Regions from separate parts of the Cupriavidus sp. 94F1 genome, predicted to be linked through region 1. Evidence: predicted binding sites of a transcription regulator. Region 1 holds the regulator's gene; each other region holds the start of a gene.
What was found. Region 1 encodes FNR, which switches genes on or off when oxygen is low (the NO sensors DNR and NnrR bind a similar motif). Its sites were predicted from a motif close to TTGATNNNNATCAA; they were not measured.

Region 1 (2,266 bases):
GCCCGACACCGCGTTGCCTGCCAGCAGTGCCAGCGCCAATGCGCCATAGATCATTCCGCAAGGCACCAGCCCCCAGGCCAGACCCATACCGTATCGGCGCAACAGCGGCGTTGCGCGACGCTCGCCACGTAGCCGCACCGGCAGTCGGGCGGTCATGGCCCGCGCACGCTGCACCACGTGCACGGCGGCCAGAGAGGCGAGCCGCTCGATCCAGTCGGAACGCATCACGCGTCCACGCAACAGCCACACACCGGTGAGTACCAGCATCATGCTGCCCCCGGCATAAAGCCATCGCTGCAATGGCAGATACTCCTGCCGCCACGCCGTCGCACCGACAGCACCCATCACCGCACCCAGCAGCATGTATGTCGTGATGCGGCCTGCATGCATGATGCACAGCGCAGTCCACCACTGACGAGCGGTACGGTGTATGACAATTGCCACATCGCGGTGCTGTTTCTGCTCCGCGGCAATAGCAATTCCTCCACACATGGCCGCGCAATGCATGCCACCGAGCAATGCCATCAGAAAAACGCTTAAAAGCACACCAAAAGGCAACTGTTCCTCGCTTCTGCGTCACATGACGCTGTAAAATGCCTGCATCGCGCCCTCGCTGCAAGCGCATTCATAACGAGCACTTCAATTGTTGACTTCCATTCCCGTCACCGAGATGTCGCCCCGTTGCTCAACGTGTGCCATGGGCCAGCTTTGCCTGCCCGTGGGCATGTCGCAACAAGACCTGGCGAAGATGGACACGCTCGTGCAGGAACGCGTGCGTGTTCACAAGGGCGAAACGCTTTACCGCATGGGCGAACCGCTCAATGCGGTCTACGCCATTCGCTTTGGCACACTGAAGACGCACGTCACGATGGAAGACGGGCGCACACAGATCACGGGCTTCCATCTGCCCGGTGAAGTCATCGGCCTCGATGGCCTCAGCGAGATGCAGCACGCCTCCGACGCCACCGCGCTGGAAGACGCCGAAGTCTGCGTCGTACGCTACGACGACCTGCAATCGCTGTCGAGCATCCTTCCCTCGCTGCAAGGCCAGTTCCTGCGCCTGATGAGCAAGGAAATCTCGCAGGACCAGGTCATGCTGATCACGCTCGGATCGATGCGCGCCGAAGAACGTTTGGCTGCGTTTCTCGTCAACATGTCCGAGCGTCTGTCGGCGCGCGGTTATTCGTCCACCGAGTTCGTGCTGCGCATGAGCCGCGAGGAAATCGGCAGCTACCTGGGCCTGAAACTCGAGACCGTCAGCCGCCTGTTCTCGCGCTTTGCCGAAGCAGGCCTGATCCAGATTCGTCAGCGACATGTGAAGCTCGTCGATATGGCAGGCATCAAGCAGGTGTACAGCCGGTCCTGCTGAAAGCCAGGGCCACGCATCACGACAAAGGCCGCGCCGGAGCCATCCAGCGCGTCCTTTCTGTTTGCAGCGCCTGTTCTGCATTGCTATTCGAGTTCATCGGTGTCGCTGAGCTTCACCGGCATCGTGTACAGCGTGAGCCCGCTGGACAACGCGCAGAACAACCACGCGACCAGGAAGCCAACGGTGTAGATCGCCTGCCGGGAAGCTTCTACCGGTTGTCCGAAGAAGCTGAGGTCTCCGGGATCCACCACCGAGAACACCACCGCCGTGGCCGCACCGCCCATCAGAAACGCCGGCCATAGCACCCACATCAGCCAGCGCAGTCTCATGGGCGCCTCGCAGCGGGTTCAGCGCGATCGGCACCGGCCTTCTCGACCACTAGTCCGTGGCGCGTGGCATCGTTCACCGGCACATCGGCATGGGTGTTTGCCAGCCAGATCGTGATACCGCAAGCGACCATCGCCAGCAGCGGACCACTCATCAAAATCCAGGGCCATGGCTCCCTGTACCAGGGCTTTGCGGGGTGTTGGGTCATTGCGCTCTCCTATTGGCATTCGTCCCGGCTCACCATCCGTGACAGCATCACAGATCGCGAGGCACGATGAAACTCGTGCTTTGCCGGATATCCACTTTCCGATCGGTTTCGGTCTCGGCGGTGACCGTCACCTCGATCTTGTGCGTACCCTGCTTCGCATCGTCGATCGGCACACGAATCCGGATCGGCAGCAGCCGGTTCGACGTGGGCGACAGCGATTCCGCGCCATGGTCGTACTCCACGACCATGCCCTGCAACGCGTCGCTCTGCGCCTGCACGTGAAACTTCATCGGCGCCTCGGTGGCGTTGATCAGTTGCAGCCGGTACACGTTTTCGATCCAGCGCCCTTCCACTTCGCGCCC
Region 2 (2,266 bases), on a different contig from region 1:
TCACGATGCCCAGCACGATGTACATGATGCCGATCTTCTTGTGGTCGATGCTGGTGAACCATTCGTGCCAGAGGTACCCCCACACGCGGTAGTAGGTCAGCAGTGCCACCAGGGCAATGCCGCCCAGGACGACGACGGCAAAGGTTCCGATGAGGATGGGCTCGTGCAGCGGGATGGATTCCCACGACAGGCGGCCAAAGATCATGTTGGCGAGTTCTGAACGCTCGGGCATGGTTGTCACCTGGGCCTGTATTGACCAATGCTGGCCAATGATGATTGGCGAAATCTGATTCGTGAAGGGGTGGAACCGGGTTGCGCCTCAGCGCAACACCTGCCTGCCGTCATTGAGCGCGGCATCTGGCGCGAACACCGGCGCCACGTCCGGTGTGTTGCTCGCGGTGCAGATTTCCGCGGTCGGATCGAACCTGGCACGGTTGCGGTTCTGGTTCTGTGCCATGGTGTCCGCCATGCATGTCCCGCCCTCCACGCAGCGGTTCAGGATCAGCTTGTAGAGGTTGGGGTCGACACTGGCATAGCGTTGCACCGGGTCGCTCTCGCTGGGCTTGGCCAGCTTCAGATAGGTGTCCTTCGACAGCGGCGTGCCCGACGATTTCGCCTGCTGCACCCAGCGGTCGAAATCCTCGTTGGACATGCCGTGGAACTTGAAGCGCATGTGCGAGAAGCCCGCCCCGCTGTAGTTGGCCGACATGCCTTCGTAGACGCCGGCCTTGTTGATCACCGCATGCAACTGGGTCTGCATGCCCGGCATCGCGTAGACCATGCCGGCCAGCGATGGCACGAAGAACGTGTTCATGACCGAGGTGGCGGTGATCCGGAACGCAATGGGCCGGTCAACCGGCGCGGCCAGTTCGTTGACCGTGGCAATGCCTTGCTCGGGATACAGGAACAGCCATTTCCAGTCCATCGCCACCACTTCCACGGTGAGCGGCTTGACGTCGGCCGCCACCGGGCGGCGCTCGTCGAGGCGGGTCAGCGGACGGTAGGGATCAAGCTGGTGGGTGCTGACCCAGGTGACCGCGCCCAGCGCGATGATGATCAGCAGCGGCGCGGCCCAGATGGCCAGTTCCAGCACGGTGGAATGATCCCACTCGGGGTTGTAGGGCGCGTCCTTGGCGCTTTCGCGATATCGCCACGCAAACAGCAAGGTCAGGCATATCACCGGCACGATGATCAGCAGCATCAGGCAGGTGGCGATGATGATCAGGTCACGCTGCCGCACCGCCATGTCGCCGGAGGGCGACAACAGCACGGCGTTGCTACATCCCGCAAGGCCCAGCAGCATGGCGATTGCGGCACTTCGCAAAAGCATCTTTCCCGTCACACGAAACGTCGGCACTGCAGCTTCGAAGCGTGGCATGGTGTTGGAAGTGGCGTTTGATTAACGTCGACGGCTGACAGACGCCGCAATCTTTCGATTTCCAATGGCAGTTTAGGCGCTATTCTTGTTACTGCGGGACTTTAAGTGCAGTACGACATTCCTTCCGCACTCGATGGAGACTCCACGATGGCCAGTCTGTCCCACCAGCACCGCGCGTCGCCGACTGCACCTCCGGCGCCCGGCCACCATGACGTGGCACCTGCCGAAATCGCCACAGGCGTGGTGATTGGCCGCGCTTCCGAGTACTTCGATTTCTTCACCTACGGCATCGCCTCGGTCCTGGTTTTTCCCACGGTCTACTTTCCGTTTGCCAGCGAACTGGCCGGGCTGCTCTACAGCTTTGCCATCTTCTCGTTCGCGTTTGTCGGACGCCCGTTTGGAACGGCGCTGTTCATGCGCGTGCAGCGGCGCTGGGGGCGCGGCGTCAAGCTGACGGCGTCGCTGTTCCTGCTGGGCACGGCCACGGTGGGCATCGCATTCCTGCCCGCGTACGCGTCGATTGGCAGTACTGCCATCTATCTGCTGGCGCTGTTCCGCTTCCTGCAAGGCATTGCGTTCGGCGGTTCGTGGGACGGCCTGCCCTCGCTGCTGGCGCTCAACGCGCCCGAGAACAAGCGGGGCTGGTATGCGATGGTGGGGCAACTCGGCGCGCCGACCGGGTTCCTGGTGGCGGGCGGGCTGTTCCTGTTCCTCTATGTCAGCCTGACCCCGCCCGAATTCATCGACTGGGGCTGGCGCTATCCGTTCTACGTGGCGTTCGCCATCAACGTGGTGGCGCTGTTCGCGCGGCTGCGGCTGGTGGTCACGCACGAGTACACGCGGCTGCTGGAGGAAGACGAACTGGAGCCCATCAGCACGCTGCAGATG
Region 3 (2,266 bases), on a different contig from region 1:
ACATACCGCTGGCGGCCTGGGGGCTGATGATCATCATCGCCTTCTGCAGCAGCCTGATGCAGGGCTACGGCGCGCGCACCGAGAGCACCAAGATCGTTCTCCTGCTGGTGGTGCCGCTGACCGTGTCGTTGTCGCTGGCGCTGATCGCCGACATTGACAGCCCCCGGGGCGGGCTTATCCGGGTCATGCCGCAGAATCTGCTCAGCCTGCAGGTATCGTTGAAACGCTAGCCCGGATCGTCGCCGCTGGGCGAGCCGGGCCGGGGGGACACATCAATGCACGGTCTCGCCGCGAATCAGCAGGACTGGCTTGCTGGACTTCGAAATCACGCCTTCCGACACGCTGCCCATGATCACGCGCCGCATGCCACGCCGGCCATGGGTGCCCATGATGATCAGATCGGCCGGCCAATGATAGGCGCATTTGACGATGGTCCCGGAGATATTGCCGGGGGACACTGGCTTTTCGGCCAGTTCGGTCAGGCAGCGGACATTGGCATTCTCGAAGCGCCGCGCAGCGGTAGCCAGGGCCTTCTGGCCCACGTCAATCATGCCGCCCACGATCTGGCTGGGGTCAATATGGGCGTACTCGAAGAACAGTTCGCTGTCGTCCACCACGAACAGCACTTTGACTTCGGCCGACAGTTGCTTCGCCAGCCCCACTGCCTGCGAAATGGCCAGTTCCGACGATGGGCCGCCGTCCACTGCCACGAGAATCCGTTCGTACATCGATCCACCTCCGCATTGACGTTGTCGCTGTAGACAGCATAGTTCGCGGCGTGGCTTGTTAATTGACCTGTGTCAAACGCTAGTCAATAGCAGAAACTTTGTTTTCAGATGTACCAAGGGAGGGATACGTCACGATGTTCGGATACGATACGCAAAGGACAAACGCTATCGACCTTCATACGATGACTGTTGCCCCTGCAGCCATGCCAGCCTCGACGGCGACCGCCACGGCCGTTTGTTTGCGGCGCCTTTCGCACATTGCCGCGCGGTTTTCCGCGCCTGTCCCCGCTCGCATTGCATGCCTTGCCAGTGCCGGCACGGCCTGGCTGCTGTGCAGTGCTTCGCCGACGTGGGCCCAGCCGCCGCAGGGCCTGCTCTGGTTTGCCGATGGGCGCCCCTCGCAGGCGGCGCAAGCCGCGGTCAAGGCATTGAATGGGGCCAGTACCGATGGGCTGGAGCCGCGCGACTACGACGCCGATGGCCTGCAGCGCGCATTGGCGCAGCTGGTCGATGCCCCGACGCCAGCATCGGACGCGGCGCAACGCTTTGACGGTGCCCTGACGGGTGCCATGAAGCGATATCTGACCGATCTGCATCGGGGTCGCGTCGATCCGCGCAAGGTCCACGCGAATTTCTCGCTCGGCAATCTGCCCCCGTTCGATCCGGAAAGCTACTTGCGCAACGCCATGGAGGCCAACCGGCTGGCCGACGCGATGCGCGAAGCCGCCCCGTCGTTCCCGCTCTACGGCACGCTGCGCGACGCGCTGGCGAAGTATCGCAGGCTCGCCGCCGAGCCGTTCTGGAAGACGCCCCTGCCCGCCGTTGCCGGCGGCAAGCTGACGCCCGGACAGTCCTACGCCGGCCTGCCGCAACTGGCACAACGGCTGCAAGCCCTGGGCGACCTGTCACCAGACACGCCGGTACCACAGCGTTACGAAGGCGCGCTGGTCGATGCCGTCAAGGCGTTCCAGACGCGCCACGCGCTCGATGCCGATGGCGTGATCGGCGCGGGCACGCTGGCCCAGCTCAACGTCACGCCGGCCGCGCGCGTCGACCAGATCGTGCTGACGATGGAGCGCCTGCGCTGGACGCCGCTGGCAGAAGGCCCGCGCATGATCGTGGTCAACGTTCCCGAATTCGTGCTGCGCGCCTACGACTACGACGAAGGCAAGCTGGACATCAGGCTGGAGATGAAGGTCATCGTGGGCAAGGCGCTCGATACGCGCACGCCGCTGTTCAAGGAGGACATGCGCTATATCGAGTTCAGCCCCTACTGGAACGTGCCGTCGTCGATCGCGCGCAAGGAGGTCATCCCGAAATCCCAGCGCGATCCCGGCTATTTCACGCGGCAGGGCTTCGAGTTCGTCTACGGCACCCAGGCGAATGCCACGTTCAGCCAGGCCAATGTCGATGCGGTGCTGAACGGGCAGGCGCGCATCCGCCAACGGCCCGGCCCGCTCAATGCGCTGGGGGACATCAAGTTCATCTTCCCGAACAACCAGGCCATCTATTTGCACCACACGCCCACGCCGGAACTG

Region 2: the regulator FNR is predicted to act here: its motif matches at 1,396-1,409, upstream of cyoA (ubiquinol oxidase subunit II).
Region 3: the regulator FNR is predicted to act here: its motif matches at 791-804, upstream of AC3FJ6_RS18620 (universal stress protein).

What each region holds. Positions count from the first base shown of each region.
Region 1 covers NZ_JBYOJT010000001.1:106,181-108,446, forward strand. The annotation lists gene AC3FJ6_RS00475 (sulfite exporter TauE/SafE family protein) at 1-558, opposite strand, end outside; gene fnr (fumarate/nitrate reduction transcriptional regulator Fnr) at 644-1,369, shown strand; gene AC3FJ6_RS00485 (hypothetical protein) at 1,453-1,698, opposite strand; gene AC3FJ6_RS00490 (hypothetical protein) at 1,695-1,904, opposite strand; gene ccoG (cytochrome c oxidase accessory protein CcoG) at 1,952-2,266, opposite strand, start outside.
Region 2 covers NZ_JBYOJT010000012.1:44,410-46,675, forward strand. The annotation lists gene cyoB (cytochrome o ubiquinol oxidase subunit I) at 1-232, opposite strand, end outside; gene cyoA (ubiquinol oxidase subunit II) at 320-1,378, opposite strand; gene AC3FJ6_RS23010 (MFS transporter) at 1,526-2,266, shown strand, end outside.
Region 3 covers NZ_JBYOJT010000007.1:47,180-49,445, reverse strand. The annotation lists gene AC3FJ6_RS18625 (bestrophin-like domain) at 1-230, shown strand, start outside; gene AC3FJ6_RS18620 (universal stress protein) at 273-728, opposite strand; gene AC3FJ6_RS18615 (L,D-transpeptidase family protein) at 932-2,266, shown strand, end outside.